One region of the Pseudomonas sp. SMSB3 genome, then DNA from elsewhere that is predicted to be linked to it. Evidence: riboswitches for the same ligand, from Rfam matches in the RefSeq annotation. Region 1 holds a riboswitch; each other region holds the start of a gene.
What was found. A riboswitch is a leader RNA that binds a small molecule or an ion and turns the genes downstream of it on or off. The one in region 1 is predicted to bind cobalamin.
Positions count from the first base shown of each region.

Region 2: linked by a shared signal. The riboswitch ahead of ACLEJW_RS03530 (ABC transporter substrate-binding protein) and the one ahead of cobO (cob(I)yrinic acid a,c-diamide adenosyltransferase) in region 1 are both predicted to bind cobalamin.
Region 3: linked by a shared signal. The riboswitch ahead of ACLEJW_RS04605 (FecCD family ABC transporter permease) and the one ahead of cobO (cob(I)yrinic acid a,c-diamide adenosyltransferase) in region 1 are both predicted to bind cobalamin.

Region 1 covers NZ_JBKGGV010000017.1:58,302-67,768, forward strand. The annotation lists gene ACLEJW_RS21450 (AI-2E family transporter) at 1-769, shown strand, start outside; gene hda (DnaA regulatory inactivator Hda) at 911-1,618, shown strand; gene ACLEJW_RS21460 (C40 family peptidase) at 1,745-2,383, shown strand; gene ACLEJW_RS21465 (C40 family peptidase) at 2,522-3,055, shown strand; gene ACLEJW_RS21470 (PQQ-dependent sugar dehydrogenase) at 3,080-4,396, opposite strand; cobalamin riboswitch at 4,524-4,741, shown strand; gene cobO (cob(I)yrinic acid a,c-diamide adenosyltransferase) at 4,864-5,475, shown strand; gene ACLEJW_RS21480 (cobyrinate a,c-diamide synthase) at 5,472-6,767, shown strand; gene bluB (5,6-dimethylbenzimidazole synthase) at 6,764-7,414, shown strand; gene cbiB (adenosylcobinamide-phosphate synthase CbiB) at 7,411-8,319, shown strand; gene cobD (threonine-phosphate decarboxylase CobD) at 8,312-9,304, shown strand; gene ACLEJW_RS21500 (cobyric acid synthase) at 9,301-9,467, shown strand, end outside.
Region 2 covers NZ_JBKGGV010000002.1:48,822-58,288, forward strand. The annotation lists gene ACLEJW_RS03495 (DUF3053 domain-containing protein) at 1-235, shown strand, start outside; gene ACLEJW_RS03500 (hypothetical protein) at 409-795, shown strand; gene ACLEJW_RS03505 (hypothetical protein) at 814-1,578, opposite strand; gene ACLEJW_RS03510 (cysteine hydrolase family protein) at 1,677-2,165, opposite strand; gene ACLEJW_RS03515 (LysR family transcriptional regulator) at 2,361-3,296, shown strand; gene ACLEJW_RS03520 (MFS transporter) at 3,293-4,483, opposite strand; gene ACLEJW_RS03525 (DUF2986 domain-containing protein) at 4,645-4,812, shown strand; cobalamin riboswitch at 4,849-5,045, shown strand; gene ACLEJW_RS03530 (ABC transporter substrate-binding protein) at 5,165-6,175, shown strand; gene ACLEJW_RS03535 (pseudoazurin) at 6,172-6,612, shown strand; gene ACLEJW_RS03540 (DUF1852 domain-containing protein) at 6,768-7,754, shown strand; gene ACLEJW_RS03545 (methionine synthase) at 7,783-8,811, shown strand; gene ACLEJW_RS03550 (hypothetical protein) at 8,821-9,467, opposite strand, start outside.
Region 3 covers NZ_JBKGGV010000002.1:283,963-293,429, reverse strand. The annotation lists gene ACLEJW_RS04625 (GNAT family N-acetyltransferase) at 1-279, shown strand, start outside; gene ACLEJW_RS04620 (hypothetical protein) at 385-696, shown strand; gene ACLEJW_RS04615 (OprD family porin) at 682-2,031, opposite strand; gene ACLEJW_RS04610 (ABC transporter ATP-binding protein) at 2,048-2,836, opposite strand; gene ACLEJW_RS04605 (FecCD family ABC transporter permease) at 2,833-3,846, opposite strand; cobalamin riboswitch at 3,994-4,193, opposite strand; gene ACLEJW_RS04600 (DUF1624 domain-containing protein) at 4,222-5,388, opposite strand; gene ACLEJW_RS04595 (outer membrane beta-barrel protein) at 5,629-6,375, shown strand; gene ACLEJW_RS04590 (GNAT family N-acetyltransferase) at 6,451-7,020, opposite strand; gene lpxO (lipid A hydroxylase LpxO) at 7,038-7,937, opposite strand; gene thpR (RNA 2',3'-cyclic phosphodiesterase) at 8,095-8,643, shown strand; gene ACLEJW_RS04575 (AraC family transcriptional regulator) at 8,650-9,467, opposite strand, start outside.

The DNA of each region.
Region 1 (9,467 bases):
GCTGCCGTGGGTACAAACCAAGCTGGGCCTTGCTGACGGTTTCTGGAAATTCGACAAGATCAAGGCCGCCATCAGCGAGCACATGGGCCAGACCACCGACATCGTCGGCATGGTGCTGTCCCAGGCCACGGCGTCGAGCCTGGCGCTGATCGCCTGGCTGGCCAACATGGTGCTGATTCCGGTGGTGGGCTTCTACCTGCTGCGGGACTGGGACCTGATGATGGCCAAGCTGCGCAGCCTGCTGCCGCGTCAACGGGAGTCGCAGATCGTCGGCCTGGCCGGTGAATGTCACGAAGTGCTGGGGGCGTTCGTGCGCGGACAGTTGCTGGTAATGGTCGCCTTGGGCTTCATCTACTCGGCCGGCTTGATGCTGGTGGGGCTGGAGCTCGGCCTGTTGATCGGCATGCTGGCGGGCCTGGCGGCGATCGTGCCTTACATGGGCTTCATCATCGGCATCGGTGCCGCGCTGGTGGCAGGGCTGTTCCAGTTCGGCGGCGATCTGTATCCGATGCTGGGCATCGTTGCCGTGTTCATGGTCGGCCAGGCGCTGGAAGGCATGGTGTTGACGCCGCTGCTGGTGGGCGATCGCATCGGCCTGCATCCGGTGGCGGTGATCTTCGCCATTCTGGCTGGCGGTGAGCTGTTCGGCTTCACCGGCGTGTTGCTGGCCCTGCCAGTGGCGGCGGTGATCATGGTGCTGGTGCGCCATGTGCACGATCTGTACAAGGAATCGGACATGTACGCTGGCGATGCCGACCCAGAGCTGTAGGCAGTGGCGCTCGCGTGCCGCGCAAGCCTTTGATTTTGCTTGGGCTATTTGCAAGCGTGATTGTGCGGCCTGCGATGCGGGTATAGACTTTGCAGATTGTTCCTCAAAGGCCCCCTGCGGTCTTCCCGACTGCCCGCGAGCATGAAACCACCGATCCAGTTGCCCCTGGGTGTGCGTCTGCGCGATGACGCCACCTTCATCAACTACTATCCGGGCGCCAATGCTGCGGCGTTGGGCTATGTCGAGCGGCTTTGCGAGGCCGACGCCGGCTGGACCGAGAGCCTTATCTACCTGTGGGGCAAGCAGGGCGTGGGCCGCAGTCACCTGCTGCAAGCCGCCACTCACCGCTTTCAGCAACGCGACGAACCTGCGGTCTATCTGCCGCTGGCGCAGTTGCTCGAGCGTGGCGTCGAGTTGCTCGATTACCTGGCGCAATATGAACTGGTCTGCATCGACGATCTGCACGTGATCGCCGGCAAGGCAGACTGGGAAGAGGCGATGTTCCACTTGTTCAATCGTCTGCGCGACAGCGGTCGGCGCCTGCTGCTGGCCGCTTCGGCTTCACCGCGTGAACTCCCCATCAAGCTGCCCGACCTCAAGTCGCGGCTAACCCTCGCCCTGGTCTTCCAGATGCGCGGGCTGTCCGACGAAGACAAACTGCGCGCCCTGCAATTGCGGGCCTCGCGCCGTGGTCTGCACCTGACCGATGAAGTCGGCCATTTCATCCTCACCCGCGGTACCCGCAGCATGAGCGCGCTGTTCGATCTGCTCGAACGGCTCGATCAGGCCTCGCTGCAGGCTCAACGCAAGTTGACGATCCCTTTCCTGAAGGAAACCCTCGGCTGGTAAGGCCCGGAAACACGGGCTTTACAGGGCAAAACGAAAAAGTCACATCTTTTTCGATAAAATTTGCAAATGGCCATGATAGAGGGCATAGTCTCCCCCTTCCAAAGGACTACAGACACGGTCGTGCTCATGCTCAAGCGCTTCGCACCCCTCGTGCCACTCGCACTCGTAACCCTGCTTTTTGGCTGCGCGGCTCAAGGCCCGGTTTCCCAGCCCCAGGATTACACCCCGGTTGTCTCGCAATCAGTCAGCAAGGCCAAGGCTTCGCCATCGGCGGTGTTCGGCGAAGAAGAGCAGGCCAGCGAAGATGACCTGCAGGCATTCTCCAGCAGCAAGCCTTATCAGCTGCCGGTGCTGGCGGACAGCATCCTCGAGCGCGGCATGTCGCTGATCGGCACCCGCTACCGCTTCGGCGGCACCTCCGAGGCGTCCGGCTTCGACTGCAGCGGTTTCATCGGCTACCTGTTCCGCGAAGAAGCCGGCATGAATTTGCCGCGCTCGACTCGCGAAATGATCAACGTCGATGCCCCGAAAGTTGCGCGCAACAAGCTCAAGCCAGGCGATCTGCTGTTCTTCAGCACCAATGGTCGCGGCCGCGTGAGTCACGCCGGCATCTACCTGGGTGACAACCAGTTCATCCACTCCAGCAGCCGCCGCAGCGGTGGCGTGCGCATCGATAACCTCGGTGATCGTTACTGGAGCAAGACCTTCATCGAAGCCAAGCGCGCCTTGGCCATGGCGCCGAGCACCAATATCGCGCGCAATTGATCGATCGATGCTGAACTCTTCCACGGCGGCGTAGCTCAAAAAAGCTCGCCGCCGTGCGCATTTACAGAAAGCGGCTAATCTAATTTCTCAACACTTTTTCCGCTGCTGCCGTGCGGTCTCAGACAGGACGTTCTGGCCATGAAGAAAATGGCGCGCTTCGCATTCATTTCCCTGGCGGCATTGCTGGCTGCCTGCTCCAGCCATGCCCCGGCGCCCGCCCCGGTGGTGCAGCCAACCATCACCTACACCCAGCCCGAAGGCTCGCCGTTGGCCGATGACGTGCTCATCCGTGCCATTGGCCTGGTCGGCACGCCCTATCGCTGGGGCGGCAATACCCCGGATTCCGGGTTCGATTGCAGCGGCCTGATTGGCTATGTCTACCGCGACGCTGCCGGCATCAGCCTGCCGCGCTCGACACGCGAGATGATCGTGATGCGCGCGCCAACGGTGAACATCAATGCCCTGCAGTCCGGCGACCTGGTGTTCTTCGCCACCGGTGGTGGTTCGCAGGTCAGTCACGCGGGGATCTACGTGGGTGAGGGCCGCTTCGTGCACGCGCCCTCAAGCGGCGGCACGGTGCGCCTGGACTACCTGTCCAACAGCTACTGGGCCAAAGCCTACCTGCAGGCCAAGCGCGTCATTAGCCAAGGCCATTTGGCACAAAACCCCTGAGCGAGCGGGGCCTTGGCCCAGCGCTCAAGGCACCTTGCTGACCCGCCAGATCGTGTTGCCGACATCATCGGCGACCAGCACGCCGCCACGCTGGTCGCTGACCACCCCGACCGGTCGGCCTTGCGCCTTGCCTTGCGAATCGAGAAAGCCGGTCAGCAGGTCGATGGGTTCGCCCGCTGGTTTGCCGCTGCCGTCAAATGGCACGAAAATCACTTTATAGCCGCTGTGTGGCTTGCGGTTCCAAGACCCATGCTGGCCAACCAGCGCCCCGCGCTCGAAGGGCGCTGGCAGAACACCCGGCTCGATGAACGTCAGCCCCAACGACGCGGTGTGCGGACCGACGGCATAGTCGGGCGCCACGGCCCTGGCCACCTGCTGAGGATTGGGCGGTGACACCCGCGCATCCACATGCTGGCCGTAATAACTGTAAGGCCAGCCATAGAACGCGCCGTCCTTGACCGAAGTGATGTAATCCGGCACCAGGTCGCTACCGATCTCGTCACGCTCGTTGACGGCCGTCCACAGCGCCCCACTGTCGGGTTGCCAGGCCAGCCCGTTGGGGTTGCGCAGGCCCGTGGCGAACAACCGGTGCCGGCCGCTGGCGGGGTCGATCTGCCAGATGGCGGCGCGGCCTTGCTCGTGCTCCAGGCCATTCTCGCCAACATTGCTGTTGGAACCCACGGTCACGTAGAGCTTGCTGCCGTCTGGGCTGGCAATGACGTTCTTGGTCCAGTGGTGGTTGAGCGGGCCCCCAGGAAGGTCGGTGACCTTGCGCCCCGGCTCGGTGAGCTGATCCACGCCAGGACGATAGTCGAAGCGGGTGAGCTGGTCGGTTTCGGCCACATACAGCGCATTGCCGACCAGCACCATGCCGAAGGGTGAATTGAGCCCCTCGATGAAGGTATGGCGTATTTCTGCCACACCATCATGGTCGGCGTCGCGCAGCAGGGTAATACGGTTGGCACTCGGCACGGCGGCGCCGGCACGCGCCATCGCCCGCTTCATGAACCAGCCACGGATGCCCTTGCCGTCTTCGGGCTTGGGCGGGGCGTTGGTCTCGGCGACCAGTACATCGCCATTGGGCAATACATAAAGCCAACGCGGGTGATCGAGTTTGGCGGCAAACGCCAGCACCTGGGTGCCGGCTGCGGCCTTGGGCGTGACGCCGTCCGGCCAGGCGCTGGCGGGGGCGATATTGACGGTGGGAATCAGGCTGCGCTGTGGCGGCGGCAGTTGCGGGGAGGGGCCGCTGCCGGCATCGACGCTCAAGCGCGCGGTATCGGCGCAACCACCCAGGCTTGCGAGCAAGGCCCAGGGCAACAGCATCACGGTGCGCTTCATCATCGCAGCCCTCGTCGATGGGGTATGACCATCTGAGCCTGCCCACCTTGCCAAGGTTCAGCGCGCTTGGCTTGGTCGGCCCAGGCAAGCTTGCGCTGCGATTGACGCTCCCGGTGCAACCCTCTAACCTTCGCGGCGTGTTTCAGGTGCCCTGCCAGCGTCGACTGGGCAGGGTGAAACTGGGAAGCCGGTGTGCGCCAGCAGGCGCGATTCCGGCGCTGCCCCCGCAACGGTAGGTGAGTAGCGGTCGCGCAAGGCCACTGGGTGCAAGCCCGGGAAGGCGCGCAGGCCAGGGTTGAAGGCCCGCTCACGAGCCCGGAGACCGGCCTGATACTGCCAACGGCATCACGGAGGGTGATGCGCGGTGCACCGTGGCCAAGCGCTGCGGCATCTGCGCGTTCTCCGTATGCCTGCCTACTATCTGTCGCCCCACCTTCGATGCGTGGCGCCAGCCTGCGGAGAACCCCATGAGCGAAACCCCCGAACGCGACGAACGCCACTTGGCGCGCATGCAGCGCAAGAAGGCCGTCATCGACGAGCGCATCGCCAACTCCCCGAATGAATGCGGGCTGCTGCTGGTGCTGACCGGCAACGGCAAGGGCAAGAGCAGCTCGGCGTTCGGCATGCTCGCCCGCGCCCTGGGCCATGGCATGCAATGCGGCGTGGTGCAGTTCATCAAGGGCCGTAACAGCACCGGCGAGGAGCTGTTCTTCCGGCGTTTCCCCGAGCAGGTGCGCTATCACGTGATGGGCGAAGGCTTCACCTGGGAAACCCAGGATCGCCAGCGTGACATCGCCGCCGCCGAGGCGGCCTGGGCGGTGTCCCGGCAACTGCTGCAAGACCCGAGCGTGCAGTTCGTGGTGCTCGACGAGCTTAATATCGCCCTCAAGCATGGCTACCTCGATCTCGATCAGGTGCTCAGTGACATCCAGGCGCGGCCGCCGATGCAGCACGTGATCGTCACGGGCCGTGCGGCCAAGGCAGAAATGATCGAACTGGCCGACACCGTCACTGAAATGGGCATGCTCAAGCACGCCTTCCAGGCCGGGATCCGTGCACAGAAGGGCGTCGAGCTGTGAGAGACGCGCGCAGCTGCCCGGCCGTGCTGATCGCGGCACCGGCTTCCGGCCAGGGCAAGACCACGGTCACCGCCGCCCTGGCGCGGTTGCACCGTAACCTTGGTCGCAAGGTGCGGGTGTTCAAGTGTGGCCCTGACTTCCTCGACCCGATGATCCTCGAACGCGCCAGCGGCGCGCCGGTGTACCAGCTCGACCTGTGGATGATCGGTGCCGAGGAAAGTCGTCGCCTTCTATGGGAAGCGGCGCAAGACGCCGATCTGATCCTGATCGAAGGGGTAATGGGCCTGTTCGACGGTACGCCGTCCAGTGCCGATCTGGCGCGCCATTTCGGCGTGCCGGTGCTGGCAGTGATCGACGGCACCGCCATGGCCCAGACGTTTGGCGCGTTGGCCTTGGGCCTGGCGCGTTACCAGGCGGACCTGCCGTTTGCCGGGGTGCTGGCCAACCGCGTCGGGAGCCTGCGCCATGCGCAATTGCTCGAGGGCAGCCTGACCGAGGGCCTGCGCTGGTACGGTGGCCTGTCGCGCGAGCGCGGCATCGAGCTGCCCAGCCGCCATCTGGGCCTGGTGCAGGCCAGCGAACTCAACGACCTGGATGCCCGCCTGGACGCTGCGGCGCAAGCGCTGGGCGACAGCTGCGACGCCGCCTTGCCACCCGCGGTGAGCTTTGCCGCGCCGGCGCTGCACACGCCCGCCCCATCGCTTGCCGGTGTGCGCATCGGCGTGGCGCGCGATGAGGCTTTCGCCTTCCTCTATGGCGCCAACCTCGACCTGTTGCGTGAGCTGGGCGCCCAGCTGGCGTTCTTCTCACCGCTGCACGACCAGGCGCTGCCGACTGTCGACGCGCTGTACCTGCCAGGTGGCTACCCGGAGCTGCATCACCACGCCCTGGCCGCCAACGCGCCGATGCTCGCGGCGATTCGCGCCCACCACGCCAAGGGCAAGCCGTTGCTGGCCGAGTGCGGTGGCATGCTGTATCTGCTCGACGCCCTGACCGACGTGGCCGGCGAGCGCGCCGAGCTGCTCGGTCTGCTGGGCGGAGAAGCGACCATGCAGAAGCGCCTGGCAGCCTTGGCCCTGCAAGCGGTGGAGCTGCCCGAGGGTACGCTGCGCGGCCACACCTATCACCATTCGCTGACCAGCACGGTCCTGCAACCGATTGCCCGCGGCCTGAGCCCCAATGGCGGGCGCGGCAACGAAGCGGTCTATCGCCTGGGCCGGTTGACCGCCTCTTACGTGCACTTCTATTTCCCCTCCAACCCTGATGCGACGGCGGCGCTGCTGCGGCCATGACTGACCACGCCTACAGCGCCGCCGAGCGCGCTGCGATCTACCGGGCCATTGGCGAGCGCCGAGACATGCGCCACTTCGCTGGCGGCACGGTGCCGCCCGAGCTGCTGGGGCGGTTGCTGACCGCCGCACATCAGGCGCCAAGCGTCGGCTTGATGCAGCCCTGGCGCTTCATTCGGATCAGCCAGCCGGCACTGCGCGGGCGCATCCAGGTACTGGTGGAGCAGGAACGCGTGCGCACCGCCCAGGCGCTGGGCGAGCGCTCCGATGAATTCATGAAACTCAAGGTCGAGGGCATCGAGCAGTGCGCCGAGGTGTTGGTCGCCGCCTTGATGGACAACCGCGAGGCGCACATCTTCGGCCGTCGCACCTTGCCCGAAATGGACCTGGCTTCACTTGCCTGCGCGATCCAGAACCTGTGGTTGGCGGCGCGTGCCGAGGGGCTGGGGCTGGGCTGGGTGTCGCTGTTCGACCCCCAGGCCCTGGCCTCGCTGCTGGGCATGCCGGCGGGGGCCAAGCCGGTGGCCGTGCTGTGTCTGGGGCCGGTCGAGGCATTTTATGCGCAGCCTATGCTGGTCGAGGAAAACTGGGCCGAGCAGCGGCCGTTGAGTGACATGCTGTATGAAAACCATTGGGGAGAACGCCCATGAGCGTAGCTTTGCTGACCGTGGCCGGGGTCGCCCTGGATGCACTGCTGGGCGAGCCGAAGCGGCGCCACCCGTTGGTCGGCTTCGGTAACCTGGCATCGGCGTTGGAGCGCCGTTTGAACGCCGCCGGGCGCGGTTGGCGCAGCCATGGGGTGAGCGCCTGGTTCCTGGCCGTGGTGCCGCTGACCCTGCTGGCACTGATCCTGTCCTGGCTGCCGCTGATCGGTTGGCTGGTCGATGTGCTGGCGTTGTATTGCGCCCTCGGCCTGCGCAGCCTTGGTGAGCACGTGATGCCGGTCGGCGATGCCCTGCGCCAGGGTGATCTGGCCCAGGCCCGGCAACGGGTGAGCTATCTGGTCAGCCGCGAAACCGACGAGCTGGATGCGCCGGCCGTGGCCCGCGCGGCCACCGAGTCGGTGCTCGAGAACGGCAGCGATGCGGTATTCGCCGCGTTGTTCTGGTTCGTGGTGGCCGGGGCGCCAGGCGTGGTCTTGTACCGCCTGAGCAACACCCTGGATGCCATGTGGGGCTACCGCAACGAGCGTTTCGAGCGCTTCGGCTGGTGCGCGGCGCGGATCGACGACCTGCTCAACTACATCCCTGCGCGTTTGGTGGCACTGACCTACGCCGTGCTCGGCAAGACGCGCCTGGCCTTGTCCTGCTGGCGCCGGCAGGCGCCGCTGTGGGACAGCCCCAACGCCGGCCCGGTCATGGCCGCCGGTGCCGGTGCGCTGGGGGTCGAGCTGGGTGGCCCGGCGGTCTACCACGGCGAGCTGCACGAGCGTCCGCGCCTGGGTGAGGGGCCGGTGGCCGATGCCCAGTCCATCGCCAGCGGCTGGCACCTGGTGCAGCGCGGTGTATGGCTGTGGCTGTTGCTGATCTGCCTGGGGGCATACCTCGATGCTTGAGCACGGTGGTCGCCTGCTGCGGGCAATCCAGCACTATGGCATTGCCCGCGAGGAGTGGCTCGACCTGTCCAGCGGCATTGCCCCCTGGCCCTATCCGATTCCGCCGATACCGCTGCAGGCCTGGGCGCGCCTGCCGGAAACCGATGACGGCCTGGAACAGGCCGCTCGGCACTATTACGGGGTCAACCAACTGTTGCCGGTGGCCGGCTCGCAGGCGGCGATCCAGGCTTTGCCGACCCTGCGCGCGCCTGGGCGGGTAGGGGTGCTGTGGCCTTGTTACGCCGAGCATCCCCACGCTTGGCGGCGGGCCGGCCATGACCTGATCGAACTCAGCGAAGACCAGGTCGAGGCGCACCTGGACCAGCTCGATGTGCTGGTGCTGGTCAACCCCAACAACCCCACCGGCCAACGTATCGCTCGCGAACGCTTGCTCGCCTGGCACGCGCGCCTGGCCGCACGCGGCGGCTGGCTGCTGGTGGACGAAGCGTTCATGGACAACTCGCCGACGTGCAGCGTCGCTGACTGTGCCGAGCGTCCGGGGCTGATCGTGCTGCGCTCGTTCGGCAAGTTCTTTGGCCTGGCCGGCCTGCGCTTGGGCTGCGTGGTAGCCGAGCCCGGTTTGCTGCAGCGCCTGGCCGAGTTGCTGGGGCCGTGGACGGTCAGCGGCCCGGCGCGCTGGGTGGCGCAAACCTGCTTCGCCGACCACGCGGCGCATGCTGCCCAGCGCGAGCGCTGCGCCGTGGCCGCTGCGCACCTGGCCGCCACGTTGCAGCGCAGCGGCCTGGCGCCTGACGGTGGCTGCGACCTGTTCCAGTATGTGCGCAGCGAACGCGCCGCGTACCTGCATGACTTTCTGGCGCGCCGCGGCATCCTCGTGCGCCTGTTCGAACAGCCCGCCGCGCTGCGCTTTGGCCTGCCCGCCACTGCCGCCGAGCAGCAGCGCCTGGCCCAAGCGCTGAGCGACTATCAAGAGGAAATGGCATGACCACGCTCATGGTGCAAGGCACCACCTCCGATGCCGGCAAGAGCACGCTGGTCACCGCCCTGTGTCGCTGGCTGTTGCGCCAGGGCGTCGGCGTGGTGCCGTTCAAGCCGCAGAACATGGCGCTCAACAGCGCGGTGACGGCCGACGGTGGCGAGATCGGCCG
Region 2 (9,467 bases), on a different contig from region 1:
CGATACCTTCCTGCAGGTGCTGCCGCAAATCAACGGCACCCTCGACAGCAGCCTGAACGTGGCCGACTACGTCGAAGCGCACAAAGCCCAGATCGAGATCAACGGTGCCATCGTCAAGGTCAACGACCCGCAGGTCCAGGCCGAGCTGAACACCATGCTGCAAGACCTGACCAACCAGGCCAAGACGGTGCAACAGGCGCAGACTCAGCTGCGCACGGTGATGCTCGGACGTTGAGCAAGCGCTGCCCCCGGCGTGGCGAATCTGCCTGCCATGGACGCTTAAGGTCCTGAGCGGATAGAACTTTTCCCCAATAACTTGTCTATCTGGGCATGCTCTAACGAGCGCTGGCGCCGCCGCAGCAGGCCGCGCCAGCGCAGTCCGATGACAACCTGGGGTTGCCTACGCACATGAAACATACCTTGATCAAACTGCTCGCTGCAGGCCTTGCCTGTGTGGCCCACGGCCAGGCCAACGCGACGCCTATGCGCGCTTTCCCGGCAGATCTGCCCAGCGCCCACACAGCTCAGGCGCCAGGCCACGCAGCAGTCAACCCCTGGCCGGCGCTGGCCAGCACCCGCGCTATCCAGGCTACCCCGCTGCTGGCCCACAACGACCGCTACTGGCATGACGGCCGCTGGCACTACCACAGCGATGATCGGCGCCGCGAACAATGGCGCCGCGCCCAGTGGCATCGCGAGCAGGCGCGTCGCGAAGCAGAACGGCGCCGTGACTGGGAACGCCATCACTCGCGGGCACATCGTCACGACGGCGATCACCGCCACTACCGTCGGTAAATCACCCAGCGCCGCCGCTCAGCGGCGCTGCAGCAGCTTGGCCACAACGAAAGTGGCCACTACTGCCAGCATCACGGCAGCGGTGATGGCTGGCACGGTGCCCCATGGCACGATGGTCATGTTGATCGCCAGATAGAAACCAAGCACACCGATGGCGCCGATAGCATTACCGCGCACGATCGCACCCAGCTCGTCATGGCCGCCCTGGACGTGGGCGAACACTGCCAACGGCCAGGCAATGATTGGAATCGGCGCCAGCAAGCCGCTGAGCACCGGCCCCAGCCACTGGGCGCAGGCGGTGATGACCAGCAGCAGCGCCGTCGCCGTCAACATGCGCATCGGGATGACCCAGCGCGGCAGGCTCACGACTTTGCTCTGGCCGCTGTGCGATGGCTTGGTGGTGACAGCGATGATGACGCTCAGCAACAGCAGCGTCAGCGCCACCGAAACACTCACCTTGCCCACATGACTGATCAGCACAGCGCTGAGCGCATAGACCAGCAGCGCCGCGATGCTGCCGATGAGCGCTCCTGATCGCTTTGTCATCTGATAATAGAAAAGGTAGGTCGCCTGTACCGCAGCCAGGCCCGCCAAGGCCCCAGGTACGGCTTGCAAGGCAAAACCAGGCCCCTGTTCGAGGCTCAGGAACAGCATTACCAGCGCGGACGTGACCGGCAGTCCCGACAGCAAGCCACCGATGTGCGTACCCCAGCGCTTGGCCGCCAGCGAAATGGCCAGCATCAAGGTCGGGGTGATCAAGAACTTGAGGTAGAAAACAGTCATTGGCGTGGGCAATCGCTAGAAATGGCGCTGGTGGATAAAAGAACCGAAGCATCGGCGTGTGCATGCTAAACCAGGCACGCAAGTATGACGCGGTTTCCTCAAGCGTATGATGGGGCGATGTCAGCCATCACCTCGGCCCGAGTGGTAAGGCGGCCGAAATGATGCTGCCAGAGCTCTGTACCCAGTTTGCCGGAGCGGTCCAGCGCCGAACCGACGGTCAGGTCGGTGACCAGTGTCGGGCAAAGGCCTGCGTCGAACAGCGCAAAGCCTGCGGCCAGCACGCAGGTTTCGGTTTGCATCCCGCACACCAGTACACGCGCCACCCCCAGTCGCTTGAGGTATTCGATCGCTGCAGCGGTTTGTCCGTAACCGTGCTTGACGAACACCTGGTCCACCTCGATCAGGCATTCATCTTCGGCGGCCGGGTGCCAGCCCAGTTGCTGTTGAAACGGCGTCACCGCCTCATCGTGCAACTCGATCGAGGCGATCGACGGAATGTTCGCCGAAAACAAGCGGATGCCATCGACCAGCCACTCCGGTGGGCTGAAGGTGGACTGCACATCGACGATCAGCAAAGCTTGCTGCATGAACCGCTCCTGAACACTGCAAATGGACGCGGAGTATAGCCGCAATGCTCGAGCCACTCACCGCTGCGCACGTCATCCATACCCTTGGCACCGGGTTGCTGGAACTTCGCCCAGGTGTCGGGGCTCATTGGCAGTTGCGGTTTGCACCCCATCGTGCGAATAAAACGGCTTTGATGATACTCAAGGAACTGGGTGATGTTTTCGTCTGAACGGCTCAAAGGGCTCGACGTGTTCGTCGCCGTGGCCGATCTTGGTAGTTTCACCGCAGCGGCCGACCGGCTGAACCTGACCGGCTCTGCGGTCAGCAAGAGCATGGCGCGCCTCGAGCAGCGCCTGGGTGTACGGCTGTTCAACCGCACCACGCGGACCCTGGCGCTGACCGAAGCGGGCGTCACCTTCTACCGCACCTGTACCTCGGTGCTGGCAGACCTGGAGCAGGTCGAGCATGCCCTTGGTGCCCAGGGCGACGAGCCCCATGGCAAGGTTCGCCTGGACCTGCCCGCGTCCTATGGTCGCCTGCACGTGCTGCCGCTGGTGCTGGCGTTCATCCACCAGCATCCGCTGCTGCAACCGCACATCTCGTTCTCTGACCGGTTCATCGACCCGGTCCACGAGGGTATCGATATCGTCGTGCGCATCGGTGGGCCGGATACCTGGTCGGCAGCGCTGGGTCATCAGTACTTTGGCGCGCAACGCCTGATCTTCTGCGCCTCACCCGCCTACCTCGCGCAGCACGGATGGCCACGCACCGCGCGGGATCTGGACCAGCACCACTGTGTTGGCTACGGCCATGGCGATGGCCAGGTCACCCCGTGGTTCTTCAAGGGTCGCCAGCCCGGCGAGATGGAACGGCGCACGCTGCAGACGCGTATTGCCGTAGGCGATGGCGAAGGCGAAGTGGCGGCGGTGCTCGCCGGGCATGGCATCGGCCAGCTGCCAACCTGGCTGACCCAGCGGCACATCGATCAGGGCACCCTGGTCGAGGTGCTGCCGGAGCTGGCCACCGATGGCCTGCCCATGCACCTGGTGTGGCTGAAAAGCCGTGAGAACCTGCCCAAGGTGCGAGCGCTGCTCGACTACCTGCTACCCAGGCTGGCGCCGCACGGTAGCCAGCCTGGTGCCCTGCCCTAGCGGCCGGGCTTGAGCCTGCGCACCAGCACGGCCAACAGCAGCGCCAGGGCGGCCACGGCGGCGGCCACGTAGCCGAGCCAGGCAACGCCCAGATTGGCGACTGTCATGCCGCCAACGATCGCGCCGATGCCGATACCGGCATTGGCCGCCGATACATTGGTCGTGCCTGCCAATGCCTGCGCCTGACTGACCGACTGCATGACCCGCACTTGGCTCACCGGATACAGCGCCGTGTTGGCAATCCCCCACAGGCCAAGCGCCACGCAGAACAGCCAGCCGCTGCCAGCCAGGGCCACCGTGGCAGCCATGCCCAACCCCAGCAGGGCCAGGAAACCGATGGTGGCGTTGATCGGCGAACGATCCACCGCCTTGCCGCCAATCCAATTGCCGACCAGGCCGATGGCGCCAAAGCCCATCATCCACCAGCCTACTTGTTGCGGCGCCACCCCCGCGACCCGCTCGAGGATATCAGCCAGGTAGGTGTAGGCGATGAACATCGCGCTGAACACCAGCACCGACAGCAGCACGTTGCCGAGAAACACGGGTTGCTTGAAGATCTGCGCCTGCTTGAGCAGGTCCACCTTGGCCGTGCGCGCAACCGTGGGCATGTACACCCACATGGCCACGGCCATGATCAGCGACAGCCCTGCCAGCAGCCAGAATGCACCGCGCCAGCCAACGGCACTGGCCGCGACGGTGCCCAGTGGTATGCCCAGCAACATGGCTGCAGAAATTCCCAGGTACACCCGCGAAACCGCCCGCCCGGCGCGCTGCGCCCCGGCCAATTGCCCGGCGGTTTCACTGGCAGTGCCCCAGAACACCGGCAGCGCCAAGGCAGGCACCACGCGCGCCAGCGCCAATAGCCAGAAGCTGTTCGATGCGGCGGCCACGGCATTGGATGCGGCGAACAGCAACAGGATGCCAATGAACAGCTTCTTGCGATCCAGGTGCGACAGCATCGCCGTCAGCGGTGGGCCGAAAATCATCACTGTGAACGCGAACAGCGTCACCAACTGCCCGGCAAGCGCGATGGAAATACCAAGATCCCGGGCCAACGCCGGGAGCAACCCGACGATCAGGAACTCGGTGGTGACGATCAGGAATGCGGAAAACGCCAGAATCAAGATGCTGACGCCTGCAGCCCGGGAGGTAGTACTCACTTGGGCGGATGTTTCATAAACAGACATTGAAGGGCTCCGACAGAGGGACACTCAGTTTATTCATTCCCTAAATGATGATTTATGGTGTTTTATCCCAACTGACATGAACTCATTTCATTAATTAATAAACCCGGCTGCGCATCAGGCCCGGGTACAATGCGCGCACCTGTTGCACAGCGAGCCGGAAGATGAACCGCCAGAAGAAACTCAAACAGCTGCTCAAAGCCCACCAGAAGAAAGCCAATGCAAAGCTCGCGCCCAAGAGCAACAAGCCCAGGTACATCAGCAAGGCTGACCGGTTGAAGCTCGATGATCAGACCAGCCAGGCCGGCACCGAGGCAGAGCCGCTGGCATAAAGGGCTTGCACGCCCTTTCCCTGGGCGGCTCGATGCTCTAGGATGCCGCTCGCCGGTTTCCATCACGGAATTAATAGGGAATCCGTCGTTCGCCCCCGGTGAGCCAAACGGAACTGCCCCCGCAACTGTAGGTGCCGAGCCTGCTCCATCAACGCCACTGGATGAATTCCGGGAAGGCAGGAGCCGGGCCATGACGCATCAGTCAGGAGACCTGCCGGCACATATCACCAACCGGCGGGGTGTCCGGGATGGCCATCCTCTGCCCTGCCTGGGGTTCTGTTCCATGTGTCCATGGGGCCTGGCGATGCCTGTCCTGCGTGCCTGCCGCGCACCGCTCGATAGGAGATCGCCCATGTTGCCCCGCCTGTACCTGTTGCTCGCCGCCATCAGCGCCCCCGCGCTGGCCCATGCCCAAGCCACGCACTACCCACTTACGGTGGAGAATTGTGGCGTAGCGCAGACCTTCGGCCAGGCGCCGCAACGCGCAGTGACCATCGGCCAGGCCGGTACCGAGATGCTCTACGCCTTGGGCCTGGGCAGCAAGGTGGCCGGCACTTCATTGTGGTTCAACAATGTGTTGCCTGAATTCAAGGCGCAGGATCAGCAGGTCGAGCGCCTGGCCGACAACGATCCCAGTTTCGAGGCAGTGGTCAACAAGCGTCCGCAACTGGTGACGGTGCAGTTCGAATGGATGGTCGGGCCCCAGGGTGTGGTCGGTACCCGCGAGCAGTTCAGCGAGCTGAACATCCCCACTTACCTGCTGCCTTCCGACTGCGAAGGCAAGGATAACCTGGTCGGCGCAGACGGCACTCGCCTGCAGCCGTTTCGCATCGACACGGTCTATAAAAGCGTCAGCGAGCTAGCCGCGATCTTCGACGTACAAGACCGTGGCGAAGCCTTGAACAACGACCTGCGCAGGCGGCTGGAGCGCGCCAAGCAGCATGTGGCCGGCAAGGACCTGTCGCACACCTCGGCGATGTTCTGGTTCTCCAGCGCGGATCTTGAGATCGATCCGTACGTCGCCGGTCGCCAAGGCGTGGCCGATTTCATGCTGCAAACCCTTGGCGTGCGCAACGTCGTGCAATCCCACGAAGAGTGGCCGACCGTGGGCTGGGAAACGCTGGCCAAGGCCAATCCAACCTGGATCATCATCGCGCGCATGGACCGCCGACGCTTCCCCGCCGACGATTATCACAAGAAGCTGGAATTCTTGCGCAACGACCCGGTCACCCGGCAGATGGAGGCGGTGAAGAATGGGCGCATCGTGATTCTCGACGCCGATGCGATGCAGGCCGGGATTCGCTTGTTCCGCGGCCTGGAAACCCTGTCGACGGCATTTGCCAGCGGTGAGGGCGGTCAATGAACGGCCGTACCACAGGCGCAGTGCTGGTACTGCTCGCGGCGGCCAGCGCTGCCACCGCTGCCCTCGGCGCAACCTTCGAGGTGAAGATGCTCAACCGTGGGGCTGGTGGAGCCATGGTTTTTGAACCCGACCATCTGCGCATTGCGCCGGGTGACAGCGTGCGCTTCGTGCCCACCCACAGCAGCCACAACGCAGCCAGCATGCCATCGCTGCTACCGGCCGGTGCCGAGCCGTTCAAGAGCCAGATCAGCCAACCCTTCGTGCACAGGTTCGCGGTGCCGGGACTGTACGGCATCCAGTGCATCCCTCACCTGGGAATGGGCATGGTCATGCTCATTCAGGTAGGCGCTGCGCAAGCGAAAGCCCCGGCATTGCCAGCAGACCTGCCGGCTCGGGCTGCATCACGCCTGCAACATCAGCTGCAAGCGCTCAAATAATCGCGCAAACAGTACGGCGCAGCCGTTGACGCCAACGATGCGCCGTCATGAACATCATCGAAGTAGCAGTGAAATCAATTCAGTATTAAGTGACAGCGGCCGCCCCTACACTACAACTCACTTTATTGAGCCCGTAAGGATTCGCGGAACTTGTCATGAACAGCCCAGCCTTTGATTTCACGCTCAGTCGCGTAGCGTTCGATGAACACTACCGGCCGGCCGACACCACGCGCATTACCACCAACTTCGCCAACTTGGCGCGGGGCGAGCACCGGCAAGAAAATCTACGCAATACGCTGGCCATGATCAACCACCGTTTCAACGCCCTGGCGTGCTGGGATAACCCCAAGGCAGAGCGCTTCGCGCTTGAGCTCGAGATTGTTTCCGGCGCTGTGCAGTTGGATTCGAACAGTGCTGCTGCGCCCCTGCCGCTGATCGAGATACTGCAAACGACGATTATCGATCGGCATACCCAGACGCGCACTGCTGGCATGCTCGGCAATAACTTCTCATCTTATGTGCGTGATTACGACTTCAGTGTCTTGTTGGCGCAGCATAATGAGCAACGGCCTAACTTCAGCGCACCGGAAAACTTCGGCGTGCTGCACGGGCAACTGTTCAAGCAGTTCGTCAACTCGGCGGCCTATCGTGAGCAGTTCGCCAAATCACCGGTCATTTGCTTGAGCGTTTCAACCAGCAAGACTTATCGACGCACCGACAATCACCACCCGGTACTGGGCGTCGAATACCGCCAGGATGCCCACTCCCTGACCGACCAGTACTTCGCTCACATGGGGTTGCAGGTTCGTTACTTCATGCCCACCGGCTGCGTCGCGCCGCTAGCCTTCTATTTCGCCGGCGATCTGCTCAACGACTACAGCAACCTCGAGCTGATCAGCACCATCAGCACCATGGACACCTTCCAGAAGATTTACCGCCCGGAGATCTACAACGCCAACGCAGCGGCGGGCGCGGTGTTCCAGCCCAGTTTGCAGCATGCGGACCACTCCTTGACGCGCATCGTCTACGACCGCGCCGAACGCGCGCGCCTGGCCGTCGAACAAGGACGCTTCGCCGAAGCGCACTTCATCAAACCTCACCAGGCACTGCTGCAGCAGTGGCTCGCCCGTCACGCTGCCTGACTCAGGCACTTCAACAAGGCTACTTTCCATGAACACATTGCTTCCTACCTCCACGGCCGGCAGCCTGCCCAAGCCTGCCTGGCTGGCGACCCCTGAAACCTTGTGGGCACCCTGGCAGTTGCAGGGCCAGGCACTGGATGACGGCAAACATGACGCGTTGCGCCTGGCCCTGCTGGATCAGCAACAGGCCGGGCTGGATATCGTCAGTGACGGCGAGCAGACCCGCCAACACTTCGTCACGACCTTCATCGAACATCTGCATGGGGTCGATTTCGACCGGCGCGCGACCGTGAGAATCCGCGATCGCTATGACGCCAGTGTGCCTACGGTGGTCAGCAGCGTGGCGCGGCAACGACCGGTGTTCGTCGAGGACGCCAAGCGTCTGCGACAACTGACCGGCCAGCCGATCAAGTGGGCACTGCCCGGCCCCATGACGATGATCGACACGCTGTACGACAGCCACTACAAAAGCCGCGAAAAGCTGGCCTGGGCATTTGCCGAGATCCTCAATGAGGAAGCCCGTGAATTGGAAGCTGCGGGGGTGGACATCATTCAGTTCGATGAGCCGGCCTTCAATGTGTTCTTCGATGAGGTCAACGACTGGGGCATCGCCACACTGGAACGCGCTGCGCAAGGCCTGCGCTGCGAAACAGCGGTGCACATTTGTTACGGCTACGGGATCAAGGCCAATACTGACTGGAAAAAGACCCTGGGGTCTGAATGGCGGCAGTACGAACAGGCGTTTCCCAAACTGCAGACATCGGCCATCGACATCATTTCGCTGGAGTGCCACAACGCGCGGGTGCCCATGGAGCTGCTCGAGTTGATCCGCGGCAAGAAGGTCATGGTTGGCGCCATCGATGTCGCCAACCATGCCATTGAAACGCCTGAGGAAGTCGCCGACACCTTGCGCAAGGCGCTGGCATTCGTCGATGCCGACAAGCTGTACCCCTGTACCAACTGCGGCATGGCACCGCTGCCCCGGCAGGTGGCCAGGGGCAAGCTGGAGGCACTGGTCAAGGGCGCCGACATCGTCCGCCAGGCGCTTGCGGGCTAGACGCTCGGCTCAGCGCTGCGCGTCGGTCGGCTGGTCAGGGGGCGTCAGTTGCAATACCCGGTCGCGGCCGCCTTCAGCAAGCAAGTAGCCGCCGTGGCCGTCGGCGACGATCGACTGCGGCGCCTTGAGGAAGGTCAACACGGTGTGCTGGGTGCCGTCCGGGTCGACCCGCAGCAGGCGTGCGCGGTGCGTGTTGTCTTCGCTGATCCACAAGCCGCGCTGGTCACACATCAGGAATGTCGGATGACTCAAGCCGCCGACCACGACAGGGTCATTGCCGTCTTCGGAAAGTGCCCGGACCACACCGGTGCCTTTTTCGGTGTAAAGCAGGTGGCCGCCATCGCAGCGCGCCAGGCCCTCGGTCTCGGTCAGGCCGGAACGCAATACCTCAACCTCCCCGCTCGCCCAATCGTAGCGCATCAGACGGCCATTACCTTTGCGATCTTCGATGGCATAGAGGTGGTCGCCGTCGTTCCACAGCCCCTGGACGCTCTCGCCGTGAAACAGGTCAGTGACTGTGCCGTTGCGCGACAGGCTGACCGGTGCGCTCCCGCCTTCCTGGCTGAATACCCAGCCGCCAAGCGCGGCGGTCATGCCGTCGGGCTTGGACAAACTGTCGATCAGCACCTGGCGCTGACCGTTGGCGGTGATCTTCA
Region 3 (9,467 bases), on a different contig from region 1:
CACCGCTTTGCCCAATTGGATTACCGCGGCCGCCGCGTGGTCGAGGTGGTGCGCCTGTTCGTCCTGCCCGAATACCGTCGCCATGGCCTGGCAGCGGCATTGGTCACGGCGCTGCGCGAGCATGCCCGGGCCGCGTCGGTCGAATGCCTGTACTTGCATACCCATCCGTTCCTGCCGGGGGCCATTGTGTTCTGGGAGCGCCAGGGCTTCACCGTGGTCGATGTCGAGGATGACCCGATATGGCGCACCACGCACATGCACCAGCTGTTGTTGCCCTAGGAAATATCCTACCCAGGGGCATGCTGCGTAGCCGTCATGTTCATTTCATTGGCCGGACGATTTGCTTACCGTCGCAGTTTTCACGATGACGGAGGAAAGCTGCCCATGGCACATCTTGCGCTGTACAAACTCGACCTGCTCGACGCGTTCGAGAGCCGCAGGGACGAATGGACCTATGTCGATTTCGAAAAACTGCTGACCAAGGTCAGGCCGTCCGCCAGCTACCAGGATGCCAAGGGCATCATCCTGGCGGCGCACCAGGACGGCAGCTGGCCGAAGACGGTGAAACGCTATCTGCTGAGCAACTACCGGGTGCATCAGAATGTCAGCGCAGAGCTGCACAACGCCTTGATCGACGTGCTGTCCACGCTTACCGAGCATGAGCGTCAAGCCTGGGGGCTGTCAGAAAGCGCCTGACAGCGGCCATTCCACGGCCAGGCGCAGCTGGTCCGAATCCAGCTCCGCCTGCGCCGTGTTGCCCCGGTGCAGGTTGTGGCGCAGCGAGAACGTGGTGCCCTTGGCCTTGCCGCTTTGCACCACATAGCGGGCTTCGAAGTCGCGCTCCCAGTGCTTGCCACCCTTGCCATAACCCAAGTAGGCGTAGCCGCCAGCAGGATCGACATGGCTGCCGTCGATGGCGAAACCGCGTACGTACAGGGCGCTCAGGCTCAGCCCCGGCACGCCGTAGCCGCCCATGTCGAGGTCGTAGCGAGCTTGCCAGGATTTCTCGTTCGGCGCATTGAAGTCGGACAACTGCACGGCGTTGCCCAGGTAGATCGCCCCGCGCGACGCGTAATCGAACGGCGTGTTGCCATCGACCTGCTGCCACCCCAGGCTGAACCCGTGAGGCCCATGGGTATAGCGTGAGATCAGGCTCCAGGTGGTGTTGTCGATGCGTCCGGACAGCGCCTTGCCGGTGTCGGTGGTGCGATACAGATTCAGGTCCAGGCTCAGGCTCTGCGTCTCGTCCAGGGCGTGGCTGAAGGTGCTGCCCAGGTAGTGCTGATTCCAGGTGTCGGCATAGCGCGAGCTGTACAGGCTGGCGCTGAACGCCGCGCTCGGGCTCCAGGCCAGGCCGGCGAGATCGAAGCTGTCGCCTTGGCGAGCGTCGGAATAGTTCACCACGAACCCCTGGTCGTGGCTGGAAGCGTTACGGTCGGTATTTTCGGTGAAATGGCCGGCGACCAGCTTGAGTTTGTCGACTTCGTTGCTGGTGAGAAATACCCCGGTAAAGGTTTCTGGCAGCAGACGGCTATCAGATGAACTGAACACCGGTGTCTTGATCCGTTGTTCGCCGTAGGACAGCACCGTGTTGGACAGGCGCAATTTCAACGCCGCGCCCGCGCGGCTGTATTCACGCTTGGGATGCCCTTCGTTATCCAATGCCAACAGCCGTGCCTTGCCAGCGCGCCCGCCACCGCTGTCCAGACGCAGGCCAAGGTAGGCGTGGGCATCGACGCCTACCCCGATCAGCCCCTGGGTGAAGCCGGACTGCAGCGTGCCCATCAGCCCGTAACCCCATTCCTCGGCCATGCCGTTGCGCTCGCTGCGCGGTTTGTAGGCGTTGCGCGCGCTGCCATTGCGGCCACCATGGCGGTAGTCGCGCTGGTCGAACACCGTACGGTTCAACAGGCTCCAGCTGCTGTCTTCTACCAGTCCATTGCTCTGTGACTGCGCTGAGTCCGCGCAGGCCAGTGGCGCCAGGCCACTGAGTGGAACGGCTAACAGCAAGAGGGCGGGGCGCAACGGCATGGTGTGGGGTTCCTGTTCAGGGGGCGCGGAAACGCAGGATGCGCGCGCCGTCGTACGGGTCGGTCAGATAATGGGCATGCACACCGAACGTGCTCAGCAGGCGCTCGGGCGTCAGCACCTGGTGCGGCGTACCGAGCGCGACCAGGTGGCCTTTGTCGAGCACGGCGACGCGGTCGCAGGTCAGCGCTTGGTTCAGATCGTGCAGCGCCACCAGCGTGGTCACTGCCAGTGCCTGTACCTGTTGCAGCAGGCTCAGCTGATGTTGGATGTCCAGATGGTTGGTCGGCTCATCGAGCAACAGCACCTGGGGGCGCTGGGCCAGGGCGCGGGCGATGTGCACGCGCTGGCGCTCGCCGCCGGACAGCGAGCTCCACAGACGGGCTCGTAGGTGCTCGGCATCCAGGTCAAGCAGGGCTTGCTCGACGATGGCGCGGTCTTCCCGTGAGAACGGCGCCAGGGCCGATAACCACGGCGTGCGGCCCAACGCGACGGCATCGTAAACGCTGATCGCATCGAGGGTGTCGGCGTGCTGCTCGACCAGCGCCAGGGCCTGCGCCACGCGCCGGCGCGGCAGGCCTGCCAGGGACTGGCCGAGCAGCTGGATGCTGCCAGCACTGGGGCTGCGCAAGCCGGCCAGCAGTTTCAGCAACGACGACTTGCCCGAGCCATTGGGGCCGACGATGGCCAGGGTTTCCCCGGGCATCAGGCTCAGCTCGACGTTGCACAGCACGCTATTGCCGGCCAGTTGCAGGCTCAAGCCGCGACAGGCCAGTGGTGCAGGTTGCAGGTGCTGCATGACGGTCATGGGCACCCCCGGCGGCTGATCAGGATCAGGGCGAACACCGGCGCGCCGAGCAGCGCCGTGACCACGCCCACCGGGATCACCTGGCCAGGGATCAACGTACGCGACAGGCTGTCGGCGGCGATCAGAAACAACGCCCCGCCCAGTGCACTGGCGGGCAGCAGACGGTTATGGCCGGGGCCGAGCAACAGCCGCAGGGCATGCGGAATGACCAGGCCGACGAAGCCGATGGCGCCGACGATCGACACCATCACCGCCGTGACCAGCGCTGCGCAGCTGATCAACAGCAATTGCGTGCGGCGCACGGCAATGCCTAGCGAGGCTGCCGAGTCACTGCCGAAGGTAAAGGCGTCCAGCGCCCGGCGATGCCACAGGCACACCAGCAAGCCCAGCACTGCCACTGGCAGCGCCAACCACACCGATGGCCAGCGCACCCCGCTGAGGTTGCCCAGCAGCCAGAACAGAATGCCCCGGGCCTGCTCGGCAGTGGCCGACTTGGTGATGAGAAAGGCGGTAAGGGCGTTGAACAACTGCGAGCCGGCGATACCGGCAAGGATCACCTGCGCGTTGTTGGCACCAGAGCCGGCGGCGCGCGCCAGGACCAGTACCAGGGCGAAGGCCGCCAGGGCCCCGATGAAGGCGCCGCCTGACATGCTCAGGGCGAAGCTGCCCAGGCCCAGCAGGCCGACCAGCACCGCGCCCGTCGAGGCCCCGGCCGACAAACCCAGCAAGTAAGGTTCGGCCAACGGATTGCGCAAGAGCGCCTGCAGAATCACCCCGCAGATCGCCAGGCCCGCGCCACAGGCTGCGGCCACCAGCGAACGGGTCAGGCGGTAGTTCCAGACGATCCCGGCATCAATGGGGTCGACCGGGTAACCGGCCTGCCACAGGTGATTGGCCAGCACCTGGTAAACCACGCTGGGCGCCAGTCGGGTTTCGCCAATGGCGGTGCCGGCCAGCACGGCCGCCAGTAACGCCAGCACGGCAAGCAGGCTGTAGAGCAGCGCTCTCATGGGCGCGCCGCTGGAACGGGGGCGAGTTGCGAAGACATGTTCGGGCGATCTCCTATCGGGCAGTTCTGGGGAGGAACGCACGGACAGGCATCGCCACGCCGCTGCTGGCGCAGCGGCACACCGATGACCATCCCGGACACCCCGCCGGTTGGTGAATGTAGGCCGGCAGGTCTCCTGACTGGTGCGTCCTCGCCCGGCTCCGGCCTTCCCAGGGCAATAGACCCAGTGGCATCGATGGAGCAGGCTCGGCACCTACAGTTGCGGGGGCAGTTCCGATTGGCGCGCCTGGGGCGGGCCTGGGATTCCCTTTTGATTCCGTGATGGAAACCGGCGGCCGCATGGTAGACCATCCGCTCGCCGGGGCAAAACGCTAAATCAGAAGTACTTGAGCCAGGCGATGTCGCGGCGACGGCCCTTGAGCTGGGCGAACCAGCGCACCGGCAGGTATAGCGCGGCCGCTAGCGCGACTGCTGCCAACCAGACCGCGCCAATGCCCTCAAAGCCGAAATAGGCACCTTGATTGAGGCCAAACAGCGCCACGCACGCCAGGTACAGCAGTTTGAGCACGTACAGGTGCAGCAAGTAGAAGAACATCGGTGCGGCGCCGAACACCGCCAGCACGCTGATCCAGCGCGCCGCGCCCGCGCGCTCGAAACCACGCAGCAGCAGCAGGCCGCAACCCAGGGTGAGTGCCAGGAACAGCAGCGATGGCGGGTATTTGGTGATATTGAAAAAGCTCATCAGCGTTTGCGTGATGCTCGGGTAGCCGCTCCAGGGCGCTTCGCCGTAGCCGTTGTACAGGCGCAGTGCGACGAAACCGCACAACGCCAGCAACCCGGCCAGCAACAGCCGATGCTGGCGCTGGGCCGGCTGGCTGCCCCGGGCGAACCATGGGCCAAGGGCGTAACCCAGGGCGATTACGCCGATCCACGGCAACACTGGGTAGGAGGTGCGTAGGCGCAGGCCTTCGGAAACCTGCAACCAGCCGCGGTCATGCAGGATCGCCCATGGCACATGCATGGCCGAATCCAAGCCGAAATGCACGCCGTCGAGCAGGTTATGCCCGGCGATGATCAGCGCGCCGAGCACCAGCAATGCCGTGCGCGGCAGCCACACCAGCACTGACAACGCGATCATGCTGACGCCAATGGCCCAGATCACCTGCATGTACACCACGCTCGGTGGCAGCTGGAACGTCCAGGCAAAATTCACCAAGGTAAATTCCAGCACCACCAGGAACAGCCCGCGCTTGAACAGAAACGCCGAGACATCGCTGCGGCCCTGGTACTTCTCGCCGTACAACCAGGCCGACAGCCCGGTCAGCAGGACGAACACCGGAGCGCACAGGTGCGCCAGCGTGCGGCTGAAAAACAGCGTGGGGTCGGTGGCATCTATCGCCATCGGGTCGCCAACCTGGCGATGCAGGAAGAAGGTTTCGCGTACGTGATCGAGCAACATGAACACGATCACCAGTCCGCGCAGGGCGTCGATGCTTTGCAGGCGCTGGTGGAGCAGGGTGGGAGTCGCTGAGGCGCTGGTCATGGAAGTGGGTCGCAGGCAGGAATTGATGTCAAATGAAACGTTATCTTATAACTTTTGTTTCATTGTTGGTAGCCCTTTCCTAGCTTGATCAAGCACGAAACCTCCGACCCAGCGGCGCGCCGCTGGGCAGCTAATGAAAATTTCGTGAATTTATCGTGAATTTAACCGAACTTTTTCGCCGAGGTTCGCCTCGAAGCGCTCGTTAGTCATTTGTCTTACTGTCATGGAGACTGTATTCGTATGTTCGCTCGCAACCTGCTGCGTCACGCCGGCCTGCTCGCTCTGGTCAGCTCGCCAATCCTCGCCCAGGCCGCGCCAAGCACCGACCCGCTGTTCAGCGTTGGTCTGCTGGGTGCTTACAATAAGTTCAAGTTCGAAGGCGGCAGTGAGTCGGATAAGGAGCATCTGGGCCAGGGCGGTCTGTTCGCCACCTTCAGCAACAAGATGACTGCCGAGTCCGGGTTCATCTACCAGATTGGCGCAGAAGCCAAGTACGGCAAGAAAAACGACGACAAGCTCAAGGAAGCGCAAGCCGACCTGGACCTGGGCTGGCGTGCGGCGCTGGATGCGCGTAATTTCGTCGACGTCACCGTGGGTGGCGGCTACAGCTGGACGCGTTTCGAGCCAGAGATCAACGACCTGGATACCAAGCTGACCTACAAGTCGCCGTTCGCCAAGGCGGCGCTGGGCTACAACCATCAGTTCGACGCCTCGACCCTGCGCGTTGAAGTCGGCGCACGTCACACCATCGATGGCCGCGCCCGCCTCAAGGTCGACGATTTCGGCAGCGATACGGTGGACCTGAAAGACCGTACCAACCCGTATGCCGAAGTGACCCTGCTGATGAACCAGCAAGGCGCGTTGCCGCTGCAGGCCGGCGTCTACTACACCCGGACCGAATACAAGCTCGATGAAGATTCGCCGGTAGCCGACAATACCAAGCTCAAGCGTGACGAGTTTGGCTTCAAAGTCGGCATGGCGTTCTGATGCTGGATGCCTGAGGCACTGCCCCTCCGCTCGTCTCGCACGGCGGCGGGGCAGGCCAGGCCGCTGCTACACGTCCTAGCGCCCGCGGCGGCGCGAAACCCGCGCTTCGATATTGTTGCGCCCGATCAGCAACGCAGGCGTCTCCACCACCGGCGCATCGGCAAGCCATTTGTACATCACCAGACAGTCGACCAGGCCCAGGCGGGCGTGGCGATAGGCCTTGGGCAGCCGACCCACCGTCTCGAAGCCCAGCTTGTTCCACAGCGCCACGGCGACTTCGTTGCTGGCGACCACGCTGTTGAACTGCAGCGCCAGGAAGCCTTCCTGGCGTGCCAGTTTCTGTGAGTGTTCGCACATCAGCCGTGCCACCCCGCGGCCCTGGGCAGCGGCGCAGACCATATAGCCACAGTTGCCGACATGGGCCCCGGGTCCCGCCGCATTGGCCTTGAGGTAGTACGAGCCCAGCAGCTCACCGTCCTCTTCGGCTACCAGCGTGTGCAGCGGCAGTTCAAGCCACAGCCGGCGCGCCTGGGCGAAGTCGAGCTCGGGATCGAGCGCGTAGGTTTCGCGGGCCTGGACGACTGCCTGCAAGGTGGGCCAGAAACGCTCGAAGTCATCGGGCGTCATGGGGCGAACGTCGATCATGGCGCTTCCTCGAACCATCAGATGTAGATGAACAGCACTATCAATGCCGCTACCACCAGCCACTTTTCCAGGTAGTAACGCATGCGATTGCGCTTCTTCAACGCCTTGCCGCGTTCGCGTATGCGGTAGATGCGGGTGAATAGCCGATTGATCGCACCGGTCTTGTCGCCGGCGTCGTTGGGCGCTGCTGCGGCGGCCATGACATTGCGGCTGAACCAGCGGTTGAAAGCGGTGGCCCAGCGGTACTTGAGCGGACGCTCGATGTCGCAGAACAGGATGATGCGATTGTGCTCGGTGGTGTTGGCCGCATAGTGAATGTAGGTTTCATCGAACACCACACCCTCGCCATCGCGCCATGAATACTTTTCGCCGTCCACGTCGATATAGCAGCCATCGTCATTGGGCGTGTCCAGGCCAAGATGGAAACGGTACGACCCTGCGTATGGGTCACGGTGGCGCACCAGCTTGGCCCCCGGCGGCAAGGTGGCGAACATCGCCGCCTTGACCGTGCCGATGCCTTGCAGCAGCTCGGTGGTGCGCGGGCACAGGGTCATCGCCGAGGGGTGGCTCTCGCCGTACCACTTCAGGTAAAAGCGCTTCCAGCCGGTCTTGAAGAACGAGTTGAAACCCACGTCGTCGTAGTTGTCGGATTTCTTGATCTCGCCGACGTGCAGCAACTGCTGCGCTTCGGCGCGAATTTCCTGCCAGTGCTCCTGGAGCGGCTGCAGCTCGGGGAAGGCCTCGACGGGCAAGTAGGGCTTGGCCGGGTGTTTGGAAAACAGGTACAGAAAGCTGTTGACCGGCGCCAGGAAGCTTGAGTGATCGCCCAGCTGGCGGGTCAACTTGTGGCGTACCCGACCGCGCAGGTGAACGTAGGCGATCGAGAGAACGAAGATCAGTACGAGTGCAATTTTCATGGACGTTTACTTGTCGAAAAATGGCCATGCGCCATGGCGTAAGCCCGCCAGCATAAACAATCATGGGGGCAGTTTGTACATATTGTTACGTTGAGCCGGGGCGATTTGAGCGCATCACCGGCTAGCGAGCGCAAACGTTTCACGCAATGGAGTTCCTATGATCCAGGCCATCCGCGCCAGTGGCGCCCCGTTCAAACGGCTGTTCTTCGCCTTGCCGGTCAGCGATAGCCAGCGCCGCGCCATCGCCCACTGGCGGCGTGGTCTGAACCTGCGCAGCGGCAAGCCGGTGCCTAGCGAAAACTTCCACCTGACCTTGCTGTTTCTGGGGGACGTAGACGCCGCGCAGGTACCGGCGATTTGCGCCGCAGTCGATACCCTCACGCGCCCGCAAGCGCCACTTCGCCTGGTGCTCGACCGGTTGAACAGCTGGCAACGCGCCGGCGTGCTGGCGCTGGAGCCGCAGGAAACGCCAGCTGCCCTGCGCCAGTTGGTCTACGCCTTGCAACAGGCACTGCTGCCGATGGGCTTTGGCGAGCAGGGCCGCGAGTATCGCCCGCACCTGACCTTGTCGCGCGACTTCCGCCACCAGGCGCCCGAAGCGGGGGTAGCGCCGGAATTCTTCCTCGATGCCCGGGTGTTCACCCTTTACGAATCGCGCAAAGGGCGGTATTGGCCACTGGCGCAATGGCCGCTGGGCGACGCCTGAGGCGGCTCACACCGGCAGGCTCTGGTACGACAGTTCGTCGCCGGGGCTGCGCGCGAACTGGCGCTTGTACTCGCGGCTGAACTGCGAGGTGCTCTGGTAGCCCACTCGATGCGCCGTCTGCGCCACGCCCAAGCCTTCGCCGATCAGCATCTGTTGGGCCTTGAGCAGGCGCAGGCGCTTGACATACTGCATTGGCGCCATGTCGGTGCAGCGCTTGAAGTGCTCATGGAAGGTCGAGACACTCATGTTCGCACACGCTGCCAGGGCCTCGACGCTCAAGGGTTCGGCGTAATGCTCGCGCAGGTGCATGAGTGCCGCGCCAATTCGTGCAAAGTGACCCTGCTGCTCGACCAGCGCGCGCAGCGCCCCAGCTTGCGTTCCGCGCAGTGCGGTGTAGAGCACTTCACGTACGCGCGCCGGCCCCAGGACTTTGGCGTCCACCGGGTCTTGCAGGCACTGCAGCAGGCGCTCGACCGATGCGCGCATCGGCGCATCCAGCGCCGCCGAGGTCATCGACTGTGGCGTCTGCGCCTGTACCACAGCATCGGGGGCCAGGCCCATGCTCTGCACCAATTCGCCCAGCACACCACGGTCGATGTCCACTGCCACACCCAGCAGCGGTACATCGGCGGTGGCGAAGGTTTCGCACATGAACGGCACCGACAGGGCCTGCACCAGGTAATGCCCCGCACCGTACTCCAGGGTGCGCGGCCCCAGGCGCGCCAGCTTGCTGCCCTGCGCCAGGATCATCAGGCTCGGCTCGTAGATTTGCGGGCTGCTGGCTACATAGTGGTCCCAACTCAGCACTTGCACCTGAGGCAGGT